Regions from separate parts of the Sporolactobacillus sp. PKPK-6 genome, predicted to be linked through region 2. Evidence: predicted binding sites of a transcription regulator. Region 2 holds the regulator's gene; the other holds the start of a gene.

Region 1 (7,553 bases), 1.2 Mb from region 2:
GTGAATCAAAGTATCCGTTGAAGAAAATGCTTGCATTCGCAGTCGACGGCATTACTTCATTCAGCATTGTGCCAATTAAATTGGTGATGAGTATCGGCTTTCTTTTTGTATTGATTGGAGGCGCAATTGCTGCTTATGCGTTGATCAATTGGTTTCTAGATCATACAATTAGCGGCTGGACTTCACTGATTTTGTCGATCTGGATGATTGGCGGTATGCAGCTCATGGCAATCGGCGTGATTGGCGAATACATTGGCAAGATCTTCACGGAAACAAAAAAGAGACCACGGTATACTATAGAAATCAATACACTGCACAATAAAAAATTAAGTGAAAAGGATAAGTTCCATGAGTAGCCGAAGTAGAGGGCAGTACATTGATCAAAAAATAAAAAAAGATAATTTAAAATGGCGATGGATCAAACAAGCATTTATTTTTGGCTCCGTTGGCGTGAGTAACACGGCAGTTGATTTTATTGTATTTTTTGTACTGGCACATTTTTTCTCCATTTTTTATGCAGCTGCACAGGTTCTGTCGTATGGCGCCGGTATGCTGAATAGTTATATTTGGAATTCCAAAATTACGTTCTCAGAATCCAAACGGTCGCTTTCACGATTGATTCGATTTATTGTTCTGAATCTCGCTGTACTGGGCATCACTTTGCTGGCTATGCACAGCATGTTGTTTCTGCCTCTGTACATAAATAAATTAATCAGTACACTCATTGGTTTAAGTGTTAACTTTTTGTTAAGTAAATTATGGGTGTTTAGAGCCTAAATGCGGCGCACCGATTGACATTTAGGGACGCAAAATGTAGAATGCTTGTATTCATACGTGCCATTGAATTAGAGCTTATGTCGAACCATTAAAGGTGAGTGTTTGACAGGTCATATAAGCCTGTATTTTTGATTTGATAAACTGCGTTTGGGCAGAATAAATGTTGTGTAGACACTTTAGTTACTGTTATGGATTGATGGGCTTGCGCACATTGTGATTTTTAAGGAGAGCGAATTAAATTGAAAAGAATTTTAACCTACGGCACCTTTGACTTATTGCACTATGGACATATCAATTTATTGAGACGCGCGAAGGAACTTGGCGATTATCTAATTGTCGGGCTCTCGACGGATGAGTTTAATGCCGTGAAACATAAAGAGGCCTACCACAGCTATGAGAACCGCAAGTTGATTCTCGAAGCGATTCGCTATGTCGATAAGGTAATCCCTGAAAAGGATTGGGACCAGAAGATCGCCGATGTTAAAGATAATGATGTGGATATCTTTGTCATGGGTGATGACTGGAAGGGAAAATTTGATTTTCTGAAAGATTATTGTGAAGTTGTTTATCTGCCGCGTACAGTTGGTATTTCAACCACAAAGATCAAACATGATTTGTTTACTGTGAAAAATGGCTAAGGAATTTCTGATTAACTGTTATCTTGTTTTTTTTAAAGTCATTTTTACGCTCTGCAAAATTTTTAGGCTTCACAGGAAGATCGTTTTTGTCTGTTCTTATACAGACAATAATCAATTTGTCTATGATGAAATGAAGCACAGAGGATCTGAAACAGAAGTTGTTTTTCTGTGCCGAGGAAAAGCTGTTTTCACTCATTTCGGCAGCACAGGTGAAATGGTGATTCCGTTTGAAACCATGAATATATGGCAGTTTGTTCGCTCAGCTTATCATTTGGCGACAGCGAAACTGGTTGTGGTTGATAATTATTTCGGTTTTCTTTCGGTGGTCAATTTTAAAAAAGATGTATTATGCATCCAGCTTTGGCATGCATGCGGAGCTTTTAAGACGTTTGGTTTAAAAGATCATTCAGTTACCTTTAGGTCTGCGCGTGCGCGTGCGCGGTTTTCAACCGTATATCGGCACTTTGATAAGATTGTTGTCGGTTCCGATGCCATGGAGGCGATTTTTAGGCAGTCCTTCGGTTTAGGTGATGCCCATTTCATTCATTTGGGGATACCGCGAACCGATCTTTTTTTTGATTTAAAGAAGCAGGCAGAGATAAAAGATTCGTTAAACAAAATGAGTTCGGGCAAGAAAATCATCTTATATGCACCAACTTTCAGAGATCAGCCTCTGGAGGAGCTTGGACTCGATTTAAATAGGATGGAGGAAGAACTCAGCAAAGATTACGTGCTGATTCTTCGTCTGCACCCTTCTGACAGAGGAAAAATGATTAATCTCAGCTGGGATCATAAGTTTTTAATTGATGGTTCCAAATGGAACAGCGTAAACGAGTTACTGCTCGGTACGGATCTTTTAGTGACTGATTATTCATCCATTCCCTTTGAATTTGCATTGCTGAATCGTCCGATGATCTTTTTCCCATATGATTTGAATTCTTATGAAAAAAACAGGGGATTATGGGAAAATTATGAGCAAATGGTTCCAGGGCCAGTTGCGAACTCCACTGATGAAGTCATTCGGCTGATTAAGCGTGACACCTTTGACTTGCGGCAAATTGCGGCTTTTTCGGAGAAATGGAATCGCTATTCAACGGGTCAGTCGAGCAGTAAGATTGTGGATTATTTGACTGCCTGTATGAACAAATGAATGGAGTAATGGTCATAGTGGTTACAACCAATAAAAAAAACAAGAAGAGTAAAAATGAATGGATAGATCCTACTACATCTAGGAGGAGCAGGGGAAATGATCAGTGAGCAAGCCGAAAAACAGATAAAAAAATTAATAAAACCACGGATTTTAAGTTTTGAGGCGAGTCCGGGAGAATGGAACGTCACCATTCGTTTCAATCCAATGGCAGATGAAAGTTACATAAAACGCATGGAAATACACGTGTGCGATCGTTTTGGCGATGCTGCGTTTGTATTTCCTATTGAGTCTGTGAGCAAAGACGAAAATGACTATTGGGATGCAAAGATCAAAATTATGTTGCCGGCAATTCAGAATCGCTTGTTTGAACGCGACTATTGGGACTTTTTCATATCTGTACCTGTAGACCAGTCGTTATTAGATCAGGTCTATTCAAATTTGGACGAAGCTCAGACTGAAGAGATGGAGATTGTTGATCGAAGTGAGCTCGAAGAGGGTTTTCGCTTGACTATTCGCTTGCATGCACTGCGACCGCTGCAACCGCTCGATTTGTTTAGCCTCTATAATGAAGAGCAAGACAAAATGCTCATTCCTTTTTATACAAAAAAGAATGGCCTTTCACTGCGTGTTGAGGAAGTTCACGTAATGGCTCGAATTGATCGTGCGGAGATCAGCAGAACTTTTATGCTTACTCTCGAAGGACATGTTGTTTTCCCGTTTTCTGATGTGCTTTCGCAGCCTGATATCCAAAAGAAAATCATGCTTTTAAACAGCGAAGAAGAGGTCATTGCGGAATGGCGGACTGAGAATGTAGAACGTCCGGATTTAACAGAGGCTGCCGCATCTTTAAATCGTAATTATGATTGGGCAGGTTTTTCTCTTGCCATTGATCTCAAGCCCATTGCATCGCAGTTTGCTGATATCGAAGAGCCCGTTTATCTGTATTTCAGGCTGGAACTGACTCACAAAAAGAACGGGATGCTGTATTCTGAACGTCCAGTGCGTATTCTTGCCAGACATAAGGTGATCACTGGCCGCCACATCATTAAACTGAATGGATTGAAGAAGAGCCTGATTGTGAAGCGAAATCGCAATCACAGCCTTGCTTTCCGCATCGCGCCGTATACCGTGGCTGATGCACTTAAAGGGAAAGCAAGACGCGGCTTGAATCGTGTAAAGAAGAGCAGAGTATTTACATCTCTTTATCACCGAACATTTCAAGCCCTTTCTCATCTGCCGATGAAAAAGAATTTAGTGATGTTTGAGAGCTTTTTCGGTCGCCAATACAGTTGCAATCCGCGTGCGATCTATGAGTATATGCGTGAGCATTGCCCTGAATATCAATTGATCTGGAGCGCTAACGCCAAGTATACAGAATTGTTTGAACAGCATCAATTGCCGTACGTCAAGCGTTTTTCATGGAAATGGCTGATGCTCATGACCCGTGCTAATTATTGGGTGACGAATGTGCGCTTACCGCTTTGGATGTCAAAACCGAAACACACGATTTATCTTCAAACATGGCATGGAACACCATTAAAACGACTAGCTTTGGATATGGAAGAAGTACACATGCCAGGAACAAATACTGAGAAGTACAAACGGAATTTTCTGGCAGAGTCTGCTCGGTGGGATTATTTAATATCACCAAACCGGTATTCATCGGAAATTTTTGCTCGTGCGTTCGGCTTTGAGAATACAATGATCGAGTCCGGCTATCCACGCAACGATTTTCTATATCAGAAGAATAATCAAGAAACGATCGATGCAATTAAGGATCGAATTGGCTTGCCAAAAGATAAGAAAGTTATTTTATACGCACCGACATGGCGTGATAATCAATTCTATGGTAAAGGTCGTTATCGTTTTGAATTGGATCTGGATCTGCGACGCATGCAAAAGGAACTTGGAGAAGATTTCATAATCATCATGCGCATGCACTACTTGATTGCTGATAACCTTGATTTAACTGAATATGAAGGATTTGCTTATGATTATTCACATCATGAGGACATTAGTGAACTTTACATGATCTCTGATCTCTTGATTACGGACTATTCATCCGTTTTCTTTGATTTTGCGAATTTAAGACGGCCAATGATTTTCTTTACGTATGATATTGATGACTATCGTGATCACCTGCGCGGCTTTTATTTTGAATTTGAACAGAAAGCACCAGGACCGCTTGTTTTGACAACAGAGGAAGTAATTCAGGCTGTGCAGAACATTGCAGCATCCGGATTTGCCGTATCTGATCGTTTTGATGCATTTTTTGATAAGTTCTGCTCGCTTGAAAACGGGCATTCTTCGGAAAAGGTAGTGAAAACTGTATTTAAATAAAATTGATTAGTTCAAATGGAATCAAGCAATGTTAAAGAAGTTGTTCCTAAGTCGAATATTTGGCTTTGAAACAGCTTTTTTTTCGAAAATCGGAAATTTTAATCATTGTTATAAGTGTAGAAAAAATGTCATAAAATTAGGGAATTATTGTCTTAAAATACGCTTACAAATTTTGAAAGGTGGTATAGTATAGGTGTAGTAAGTTAAAGAGTTTTGGAAGGTTGGTGATGATTATGTATAAGATTCTCGTTCCTGTTGATGGTTCTGAGCCGGCAAACCGCGCTGTTCATGAAGCAGTTTCGATCGCTTCAGGAAAGAAGAATGCCGAAATTACATTACTTTATGTGAGCCCATCTCCAGTCTATTTTCCTTTCTATTCTATGGTCGGTCCATCACTGGATGCGGATGTCAAAGAGGTTGAAGAAAGAGAAGGAAATCAGATGCTCGACGACACTATCGAAAAAGCATCTAAAGATACATCTGTGACGTTCCGCAAAAAACATCTTTACGGTATTGCGGCACAAGAAATTTGTGATTATGCAAATGATACGAAGAAAGATTTAATTATTATGGGCAACCGAGGAATGGGTGCATTTGGACAGATGATCCTAGGGAGTGTCAGCAATAAAGTGCTTCAACTCGCGCAATGCCCGGTTATGATCGTCAAATAATTAATTTTTACTGATATGGTTAACAACCTTTGCAAATATCGTCATTGCAGAGGTTTTTTATTTTTTTATCCTTTATACTTGAAAGTCAAAGAAGGTCAGATTATAATATAGTCATAAGGTCAAATAAGGTCAAAAGAATCCAAATCCTAATTGACATTAAATCAAACTGAAGGAGGTTTGATCTTATGCTTTGTGATGAGTGTAAATTAAATCAAGCAGTTGTTGAAATGAATGTAATGATTAATGGACAGCAAAAACATCTTCATCTTTGTGAGGAGTGCTACGCAAAAATGAAAAATAATTTTAATATGCCTTCATTTTTTCAGGGCGGCGGGTCGCCATTTGATGATTTATTCCGCAGCTTTATTCAACCGTCAATGGCCTCCGGTGAAAATAGAGCTCAGGAAAACGGTTTGAATTTTGACGGGATGAACGGAAAGTCAGCGGGAGGTGGCGGCGGTGGTCACCGTCGTGGCGGATTTCTGGATCAAGTCGGAAGAAATCTGACCGAAGCTGCACGACAGGGAAAAATTGATCCGGTCATTGGTCGTGAGCGCGAAGTTCAATTAGTTATTGAAACGCTAAATAGAAGAAATAAAAATAATCCGGTCCTTATCGGAGAGCCAGGTGTTGGTAAGACAGCGATTGCTGAAGGACTCGCTTTAAAGATTACCGAAGGAAAGGTACCTGCAAAGCTGGCAAATAAAGAAATTTATCTGATTGATGTTGCTTCCTTAGTTGCGGGTACAGGAATCAGAGGTCAATTTGAGCAGCGAATGAAACAGTTGATGGCTGAGATTGAAAAGCGGAAGAACTGCATTGTCTTTATCGATGAAGTACACTTGCTCGTCGGAGCCGGGTCTGCAGAAGGCGGATCTATGGATGCAGGAAATATTTTGAAGCCGGCACTTGCTCGTGGCGAATTGCAAATTATCGGCGCGACGACCTTGAATGAATACCGCAAAATTGAAAAAGATGCAGCTTTGGAGCGGCGTTTCCAGCCGGTCATTGTCAATGAGCCGACTCAGGAACAGACCATTCAGATCTTAAAAGGCATTCAATCGAAGTATGAAAAGTACCATCATGTTCGGTATACGGATGAAGCAATCAAGGCATGCGTGGCGCTGTCGGCGCGATACATTCAGGATCGTTTTCTTCCGGATAAAGCAATTGACCTAATGGATGAGTCGGGGTCTAAGGTTAATTTGAATCTTACTCCTGTTGATACAGAGAGTGTTAAGAAGAAAATTGAAGAGATCTCTGCGGCTAAGGCAGAAGCGACAAAAAATGAGCAATTTGAAACTGCTGCACGTCTTCGTGATCAAGAACATGCGTATCAGAAGCAGTTGGAACAGTTGGAGAAAATCAAAGCCAATGGTTCTGAATTGCCCGTTACCGGCAAAGATGCGGTTGTTGATGATGTACTGATTCAGCAAATTGTTGAGACACGTACAGGGATTCCGGTTCGCAAATTGCAGGCTGATGAACAAAACAAAATGCGTAATTTGGCTGACCGCCTCAATGCAAAAGTAATCGGTCAAAGCGAAGCCGTCCAAAAAGTATCACGTGCCATTCGCCGCAATCGCACAGGCTTTCGCAAAACAACACGTCCAATTGGTTCGTTCTTGTTTGTAGGACCAACCGGTGTCGGAAAGACCGAGCTTGCAAAAACGCTTGCTGAAGAAATGTTTGGTGAACGCGATTCAATGATCCGTCTTGATATGAGTGAATACATGGAAAAGCACTCAGTGTCTCGTTTAATCGGAGCACCTCCGGGTTATGTAGGCCATGACGAAGCCGGACAGCTTACTGAGAAAGTTCGTCGCAAACCATACAGCATTATTTTGCTTGATGAGATTGAGAAAGCACATCCGGACGTAATGCACATCTTTCTGCAAATCTTGGATGATGGTCGCTTGACAGACAGCCAGGGAAGAACGGTAAGCTTCAAAGATACGGTTATTATCATGACAAGCA
Region 2 (7,553 bases):
GGTGCGAGAACCTTTATGGACTCAGCCGCCGAAGGTGGGACAAATGATTGGGGTGAAGTCGTAACAAGGTAGCCGTATCGGAAGGTGCGGCTGGATCACCTCCTTTCTAAGGAAACGATCAATAGCGAAGCGCTTGGACTTTTGTTTGGTTTTGAAGGAATCATTCCTTCACCGGCGTGCCGAAAGGCAGCCTTGAACCTTGAAAACTGGATAACGAAAGCAACGAAAGAAAGTCAAGAAACATCCAAGAAGATTATTGAATTGATCTTACGATCAAGAAACTAATCATGAATGTGGCGGATGAGGAGCAATATTTTCATCGTCAGTGGTTAAGTTTTAAAGAGCGCACGGTGGATGCCTTGGCACTGGGAGCCGATGAAGGACGGAACGAACGCCGATACGCTTCGGGGAGCTGTAAGTAAGCATTGATCCGAAGATTTCCGAATGGGGGAACCCCCTATCTTGAACAGATAGGATGCTCTGCTGAATCCATAGGCAGAGTAAGGCAGACCCGGGGAACTGAAACATCTCAGTACCCGGAGGAAGAGAAAGCAAATGCGATTTCCTGAGTAGTGGCGAGCGAAAGGGAAACAGCCCAAACCAAAGAGCTTGCTCTTTGGGGTTGTAGGACACTCCACATGGAGTCAGAAATGCACGTTTCAGGCGAACGACCTGGAAGGGTCGGCCAAAGAAGGCAAACGCCCTGTAGCCGACGGAACGTGCACTCCGGAGTGGATCCTGAGTACGGCGGGACACGAGAAACCCCGTCGGAATCCGGGAGGACCGTCTCCCAAGGCTAAATACTCCCCAGTGACCGATAGTGAACCAGTACCGTGAGGGAAAGGTGAAAAGCACCCCGGAAGGGGAGTGAAAGAGATCCTGAAACCGTGTGCTTACAAGTAGTTGGAGCCCCCTTCGGGGGGTGACAGCGTACCTTTTGTAGAATGGACCGGCGAGTGACGATTCTAAGCAAGGTTAAGCTGAAGAGGCGGAGCCGCAGCGAAAGCGAGTCTGAATAGGGCGTTTTAGTTTAGGGTTGTCGACCCGAAACCGTGTGATCTACCCATGTCCAGGGTGAAGTTCAGGTAACACTGAATGGAGGCCCGAACCCACGCATGTTGAAAAATGCGGGGATGAGGTGTGGGTAGGGGTGAAATGCCAATCGAACACGGAGATAGCTGGTTCTCCCCGAAATAGCTTTAGGGCTAGCCTCGGATGAGTGAGACTTGGAGGTAGAGCACTGATTGAATAAGGGGTCCCCACAGGATTACCGAGTTCAGTCAAACTCCGAATGCCAAGCCCTTACGTCCGGGAGTCAGACGGCGAGTGATAAGATCCGTCGTCGAAAGGGAAACAGCCCAGACCGCCGACTAAGGTCCCTAAGTTTGTGCTAAGTGGGAAAGGATGTGACGTTGCCCAGACAACCAGGATGTTGGCTCAGAAGCAGCCACCATTTAAAGAGTGCGTAATAGCTCACTGGTCGAGTGGCGTCGCGCCGAAAATGTAACGGGGCTAAGCACAGCACCGAAGTCGCGGATGACCGTAAGGTCATGGTAGGGGAGCGTTCCAAGGGCATTGAAGATGTGCCGTGAGGCATGTTGGAGCGTTTGGAAGTGAGAATGCCGGTATGAGTAACGAAAAGAGAAGTGAGAATCTTCTCCGTCGAAAGCCTAAGGGTTCCTGAGGAAGGTTCGTCCGCTCAGGGTTAGTCGGGGCCTAAGCCGAGGCCGAAAGGCGTAGGCGATGGACAACAGGTTGATATTCCTGTACCAGCGTTTCACGTTTGAGTGATGGGGGGACGCAGGAAGGTAAGGCGAGCGCACGGATGGAAGTGTGCGTTCAAGCCGCGAGGCCGGCAGCGAGGCAAATCCCGCTGCTATCCGCCAAACGGTGATGAGGAGGGAACTTAAGTACCGAAGCGCCTGATCCTACACTGCCAAGAAAAGCCTCTAGCGAGTGAAACGGTGCCCGTACCCAAACCGACACAGGTGGGCAAGAAGAGAATTCTAAGACGCTCGGGAGAACTCTCGTTAAGGAACTCGGCAAAATCACCCCGTAACTTCGGGAGAAGGGGTGCTCGTCGGACCTACGGGTCCGATGAGCCGCAGTGAAAAGATCCAAGCGACTGTTTACCAAAAACACAGGTTTCTGCTAAACCGTAAGGTGATGTATAGGGGCTGACACCTGCCCGGTGCTGGAAGGTTAAAAGGAGAGGTTATCCTTCGGGAGAAGCTTTGAATTGAAGCCCCAGTAAACGGCGGCCGTAACTATAACGGTCCTAAGGTAGCGAAATTCCTTGTCGGGTAAGTTCCGACCCGCACGAAAGGTGTAACGATTTGGATACTGTCTCAACGAGAGACCCGGTGAAATTATAGTACCTGTGAAGATGCAGGTTACCCGCGACAGGACGGAAAGACCCCATGGAGCTTTACTGCAGCTTGATATTGGATGTGGGTATCGTTTGTACAGGATAGGCAGGAGCCTTGGAAACCGGACCGCTAGGTTCGGTGGAGGCATCGGTGGGATACTGCCCTGACGATATCGACATTCTAACCCTGAACCGTGATCCGGTTCGGAGACAGTGTCAGGCGGGCAGTTTGACTGGGGCGGTCGCCTCCTAAAAGGTAACGGAGGCGCCCAAAGGTTCCCTCAGAATGGTTGGAAATCATTCGCAGAGTGTAAAGGCACAAGGGAGCTTGACTGCGAGACCTACAAGTCGAGCAGGGACGAAAGTCGGGCTTAGTGATCCGGTGGCACCGCATGGAAGGGCCATCGCTCAACGGATAAAAGCTACCCTGGGGATAACAGGCTTATCTCCCCCAAGAGTTCACATCGACGGGGAGGTTTGGCACCTCGATGTCGGCTCATCGCATCCTGGGGCTGAAGTAGGTCCCAAGGGTTGGGCTGTTCGCCCATTAAAGCGGTACGCGAGCTGGGTTCAGAACGTCGTGAGACAGTTCGGTCCCTATCCGTCGCGGGCGTAGGAAATTTGAGAAGAGCTGTCCTTAGTACGAGAGGACCGGGATGGACACACCGCTGGTGTACCAGTTGTTCCGCCAGGAGCATACGCTGGGTAGCTATGTGTGGACGGGATAAGTGCTGAAAGCATCTAAGCATGAAGCCCCCTTCAAGATGAGATTTCCCATGATTTTAAATCAGTAAGACCCCTTAGAGATGATGAGGTTGATAGGTCTGAAGTGGAAGCACCGTGAGGTGTGCAGCGGACAGATACTAATCGGTCGAGGGCTTAACCCAGAAGAACTTGGATTCACTTGTTTTGTTTCGATTGCTTTCGTTACCGGTTTTGAAGGCTCATGCGAGCCGGAAGTCTGGCGGTCATAGCGAAGAGGTCACACCCGTTCCCATCCCGAACACGGTCGTTAAGCTCTTCTGTGCCGATGGTAATTGGGGGCTGTCCCCCTGTGAGAGTAGGTCACTGCCAGGCATTATGGAGGATTAGCTCAGCTGGGAGAGCGTCTGCCTTACAAGCAGAGGGTCATAGGTTCGAGCCCTATATCCTCCATTTTTATGCCGGTCTAGCTCAATTGGTAGAGCAACTGAATCGTAATCAGTAGGTTGGGGGTTCAAGTCCTCTGACCGGCACTGTAACATGAGCCACTAGCTCAGGGGTAGAGCATCTGACTTTTAATCAGAGGGTCGAAGGTTCAAATCCTTCGTGGCTCACCATTTGTTTATTATTATGCGGAAGTAGTTCAGTGATAGAACATCACCTTGCCATGGTGGGGGTCGCGGGTTTGAATCCCGTCTTCCGCTCCATTTTATGTATGCCGGGATGGCGAAATTGGCAGACGCACAGGACTTAAAATCCTGCGGTAGGTGACTACCGTGCCGGTTCGAGTCCGGCTCTCGGCACCATTTTAGTTTATTTGCGCCCTTAGCTCAATTGGATAGAGCGTCTGACTACGGATCAGAAGGTTGGGGATTCGACTTCTCTAGGGCGCACCATTATCGGGAAGTGGCTCAGCTTGGTAGAGCACCACGTTCGGGACGTGGGGGTCGCAGGTTCAAATCCTGTCTTCCCGATTGTTTCTTACAAAAAGAACGAGATTGTCTCGTGGTTTTTGTATGACTTGGCAACGACTTTCGATAGCGTTGCGCGCATTTAAATGGGGCCTTAGCTCAGCTGGGAGAGCGCCTGCTTTGCACGCAGGAGGTCAGGGGTTCGATCCCCCTAGGCTCCACTTAATCGATATTTTTGAATCGACTGCTAGAGAGTCGGTTGTAATGTAAACAGGATTTTTGATCAGAGATCATTAATCCTGTTTTTTTTGCAAGTAAAGAAAGTATAAGATTTTGCCCCGTATTTAAACGAATAAACCAGTGTCTTGGCCGAAAATCAAAGCAGAGGTGCGACACGCCTGCGGGATCAGGTGCCAGCGAGACCCCGCTAATTTCTGCCTGTCTGAGGAGGCTCGCGGTGCGCCCACGGTAGCGCTCAGTTGATGCGAGCAACCGGAGCGATGATTCAGCACCGTAAAGACACAAACCAATGACACATGACTCACATGACTGGAGATTCAGGACCGGGCGGTTTTTGCCCGGTTTTTCTTACGCAAAGAAAGATTGATAAAGCAAAATGGAAAAGGTTAGCTAACTAATTAAGTTGATTATTTATGTAAAATCGTGCATAATAAATTCATAGTCAAAGTTAGTCAAAGTCAGGGAGAGAGGGTGCCCCGATGAGAAATATCTCTGATATCATTGAGAAATATATAAAAGAAATACTTGATTCGAACGATATCATTAAATTGAAGCGGAGCGAACTGGCGGAAAAATTTCAATGTGTTCCGTCGCAGATTAATTATGTTTTAAAAACGCGTTTTTCTATTGAGCGCGGTTATGTTGTAGAGAGCAAGCGTGGCGGTGGCGGATACATTCGTGTCGTCAAAGTCCGCCCGGTTACAGATGCCGAACTCATTGATGAAATGATCGGATTAATCGGTTATAGATTGACGCAGAGTATGGCAGAGTCGATTATCGTTCATTTGCTTGAGGAAGATGTGATCAGCGACCGAGAGGCACGATTGATGCTTATGGCTGTGAGTCATACGGTTCTTGATATTGATATCCCACTAAGAGATGAACTGCGTGCGAATCTTTTAAGAGCTATGTTGCAATCACTCACATATAGCAGATAGAATTTGTTATGTGGGCGCAGTAAGTTGATTGTTAAGCCTTCGTCTTGGTAAATATCTGATTGATTGGATATAATAAGATATTACATCAAGACACTGAAAGAGATCAGTATTTTGAGTGGGATGTTGCTTACAGAACATCTTAATACTGATTTTTAAAGAGGGTTTCAGTACTTCGGTGCCGAATATAGTTAATTAACGGCTCAGCCCGATTTCTCGTATTGAGAAATTTGGGCAATGAATATGGGTGGTGAACGATCAAAAAAACCGCTGTTTGAATAGTGTACAGGTAAAGGTTTTTTTGATGCCGCATAGATTGTTTTAAGGCCAGTGAAAAGAGATAGCAATTAAAGGAGGCCACCATTATGATGTTTGGACGATTTACAGAACGTGCTCAAAAGGTGCTCGCACTTTCACAAGAAGAAGCGATGCGTCTCGGGCATAATAATATTGGAACAGAACATATTTTGCTCGGCCTCGTGCGTGAAGGTGACGGTATTGCCGCTAAGGCACTGCTTGCTTTGAATCTGGATCCTGAAAAAATTCAGAAAGAGGTAGAGGCCTTGATTGGCCGCGGTACTGAGGAAGTACAGACGCCACATTACACACCGCGTGCGAAGCGTGTTATCGAGCTTTCAATGGATGAAGCAAGAAAAATTGGTCATTCTTACGTTGGAACAGAGCATATTCTTCTTGGATTGATTCGCGAGGGTGAAGGGGTTGCTGCTCGCGTACTTAATAATCTGGGAGTAAGTCTTAATAAAGCACGTCAGCAGGTCCTTCAGCTGCTTGGAAGCCACGAGGCAACCTCCGGGAACGCTCAGAGTCGGAATGCCGCACACGCGAGCACACCGACGCTTGACAGCCTGGCGCGTGATCTGACTGCGATGGCAAGCGAAGGTTCGCTTGACCCTGTCATCGGGCGCAGCAAAGAAATTGAACGTGTGATTGAGGTACTCAGCCGCCGCACAAAGAACAACCCTGTGCTGATCGGTGAACCGGGTGTTGGTAAAACAGCGGTAGCGGAAGGCTTGGCGCAGGAGATTGTAAATAATGAAGTTCCGGAAATTCTCAGAGAGAAACGCGTCATGACCTTGGATATGGGTACGGTCGTAGCCGGGACAAAATATCGTGGCGAGTTTGAAGACCGGTTGAAAAAAGTTATGGATGAAATTCGCCAAGCGGGCAATGTTATTCTTTTTATAGATGAATTACACACGTTGATTGGAGCAGGAGGAGCTGAAGGCGCTATTGATGCGTCGAATATCCTGAAGCCTTCTCTGTCACGCGGAGAATTGCAATGTATTGGTGCGACGACGCTCGATGAGTACCGCAAGTACATTGAAAAGGATGCGGCCTTAGAAAGACGATTCCAGCCGATCAAAGTAAAAGAACCAACTTCAGAACAATCTGTGCAAATATTAAAGGGATTACGTGACCGTTATGAGGCCCATCATCGGGTGAAAATCACGGATGAAGCAATTACTGAAGCAGTGCGGCTGTCGGATCGTTACATTTCGGATCGTTTTCTTCCCGATAAAGCGATTGACTTAATTGATGAAGCAGCTTCTAAAGTTCGGCTCCGTTCGTACACAGCTCCGCCAAATCTCAAAGAGCTTGAGCAGCGTCTGGAAACCATCAAGAAGGAAAAAGATGCGGCTGTACAAAGCCAGGAATTTGAAAAAGCTGCATCACTTCGTGATCATGAGCAAAAATTGAAAGAACAAGTCGATATTTGCAAGAAGGAATGGAAAGAAAAACAAGGCAAGGAAAATACAGAAGTCCTTCCGGACGATGTCGCGCTCGTAGTCGCAAATTGGACCGGCGTTCCGGTTGTCAAGCTCGAGCAAAAAGAGAGCGAACGGCTGCTGAACATGGAGTCTATCCTTCATGAACGCGTCATTGGACAGAATGAAGCAATTGATGCCATTTCACATGCCATTCGACGGGCACGTGCAGGATTAAAGGATCCGAAACGTCCAATTGGTTCATTCATTTTCCTTGGACCGACTGGTGTCGGAAAAACGGAACTCGCTCGTGCCGTTGCAGAGACCTTGTTTGGCGATGAGGAAGCCATTATTCGCATCGACATGTCGGAATACATGGAAAAACATACGACTTCCCGCCTGGTCGGTTCGCCTCCAGGTTATGTGGGCCATGAAGAAGGCGGCCAGCTGACTGAAAAGGTTCGTCAAAAACCGTATTCTGTCATCCTTTTCGATGAAATTGAAAAAGCACATCCTGATGTATTTAATATCTTGCTTCAAGTACTTGATGACGGAAGATTAACTGATTCCAAGGGAAGAACGGTTGATTTCCGCAATGCGGCAATAATTATGACTTCTAATGTCGGCGCCAGCCAATTGAAGAAGAACAAATATGTGGGCTTTTCAGTCG

Evidence for each region. The regulator CtsR, encoded in region 2, represses protease genes until heat stress. The targets are predictions, from matches to a motif close to ATGGTCAATAAAGGTCAAACA.
Region 1: the regulator CtsR is predicted to act here: its motif matches at 5,692-5,712, upstream of AC1MBV_RS02900 (ATP-dependent Clp protease ATP-binding subunit).

What each region holds. Positions count from the first base shown of each region.
Region 1 is NZ_JBWXPA010000001.1:595,069-602,621, reverse strand. Features, by position in the region: gene AC1MBV_RS02930 (glycosyltransferase family 2 protein) at 1-356, shown strand, start outside; gene AC1MBV_RS02925 (GtrA family protein) at 349-777, shown strand; gene tagD (glycerol-3-phosphate cytidylyltransferase) at 1,017-1,415, shown strand; gene AC1MBV_RS02915 (CDP-glycerol glycerophosphotransferase family protein) at 1,408-2,565, shown strand; gene AC1MBV_RS02910 (CDP-glycerol glycerophosphotransferase family protein) at 2,662-4,905, shown strand; gene AC1MBV_RS02905 (universal stress protein) at 5,133-5,576, shown strand; gene AC1MBV_RS02900 (ATP-dependent Clp protease ATP-binding subunit) at 5,762-7,553, shown strand, end outside.
Region 2 is NZ_JBWXPA010000001.1:1,803,274-1,810,826, reverse strand. Features, by position in the region: rRNA gene AC1MBV_RS08925 (16S ribosomal RNA) at 1-106, shown strand, start outside; rRNA gene AC1MBV_RS08920 (23S ribosomal RNA) at 328-3,255, shown strand; rRNA gene rrf (5S ribosomal RNA) at 3,329-3,445, shown strand; tRNA gene AC1MBV_RS08910 (tRNA-Val) at 3,451-3,523, shown strand; tRNA gene AC1MBV_RS08905 (tRNA-Thr) at 3,531-3,603, shown strand; tRNA gene AC1MBV_RS08900 (tRNA-Lys) at 3,613-3,687, shown strand; tRNA gene AC1MBV_RS08895 (tRNA-Gly) at 3,703-3,777, shown strand; tRNA gene AC1MBV_RS08890 (tRNA-Leu) at 3,788-3,876, shown strand; tRNA gene AC1MBV_RS08885 (tRNA-Arg) at 3,890-3,966, shown strand; tRNA gene AC1MBV_RS08880 (tRNA-Pro) at 3,971-4,044, shown strand; tRNA gene AC1MBV_RS08875 (tRNA-Ala) at 4,130-4,202, shown strand; gene AC1MBV_RS08870 (CtsR family transcriptional regulator) at 4,701-5,159, shown strand; gene clpC (ATP-dependent protease ATP-binding subunit ClpC) at 5,522-7,553, shown strand, end outside.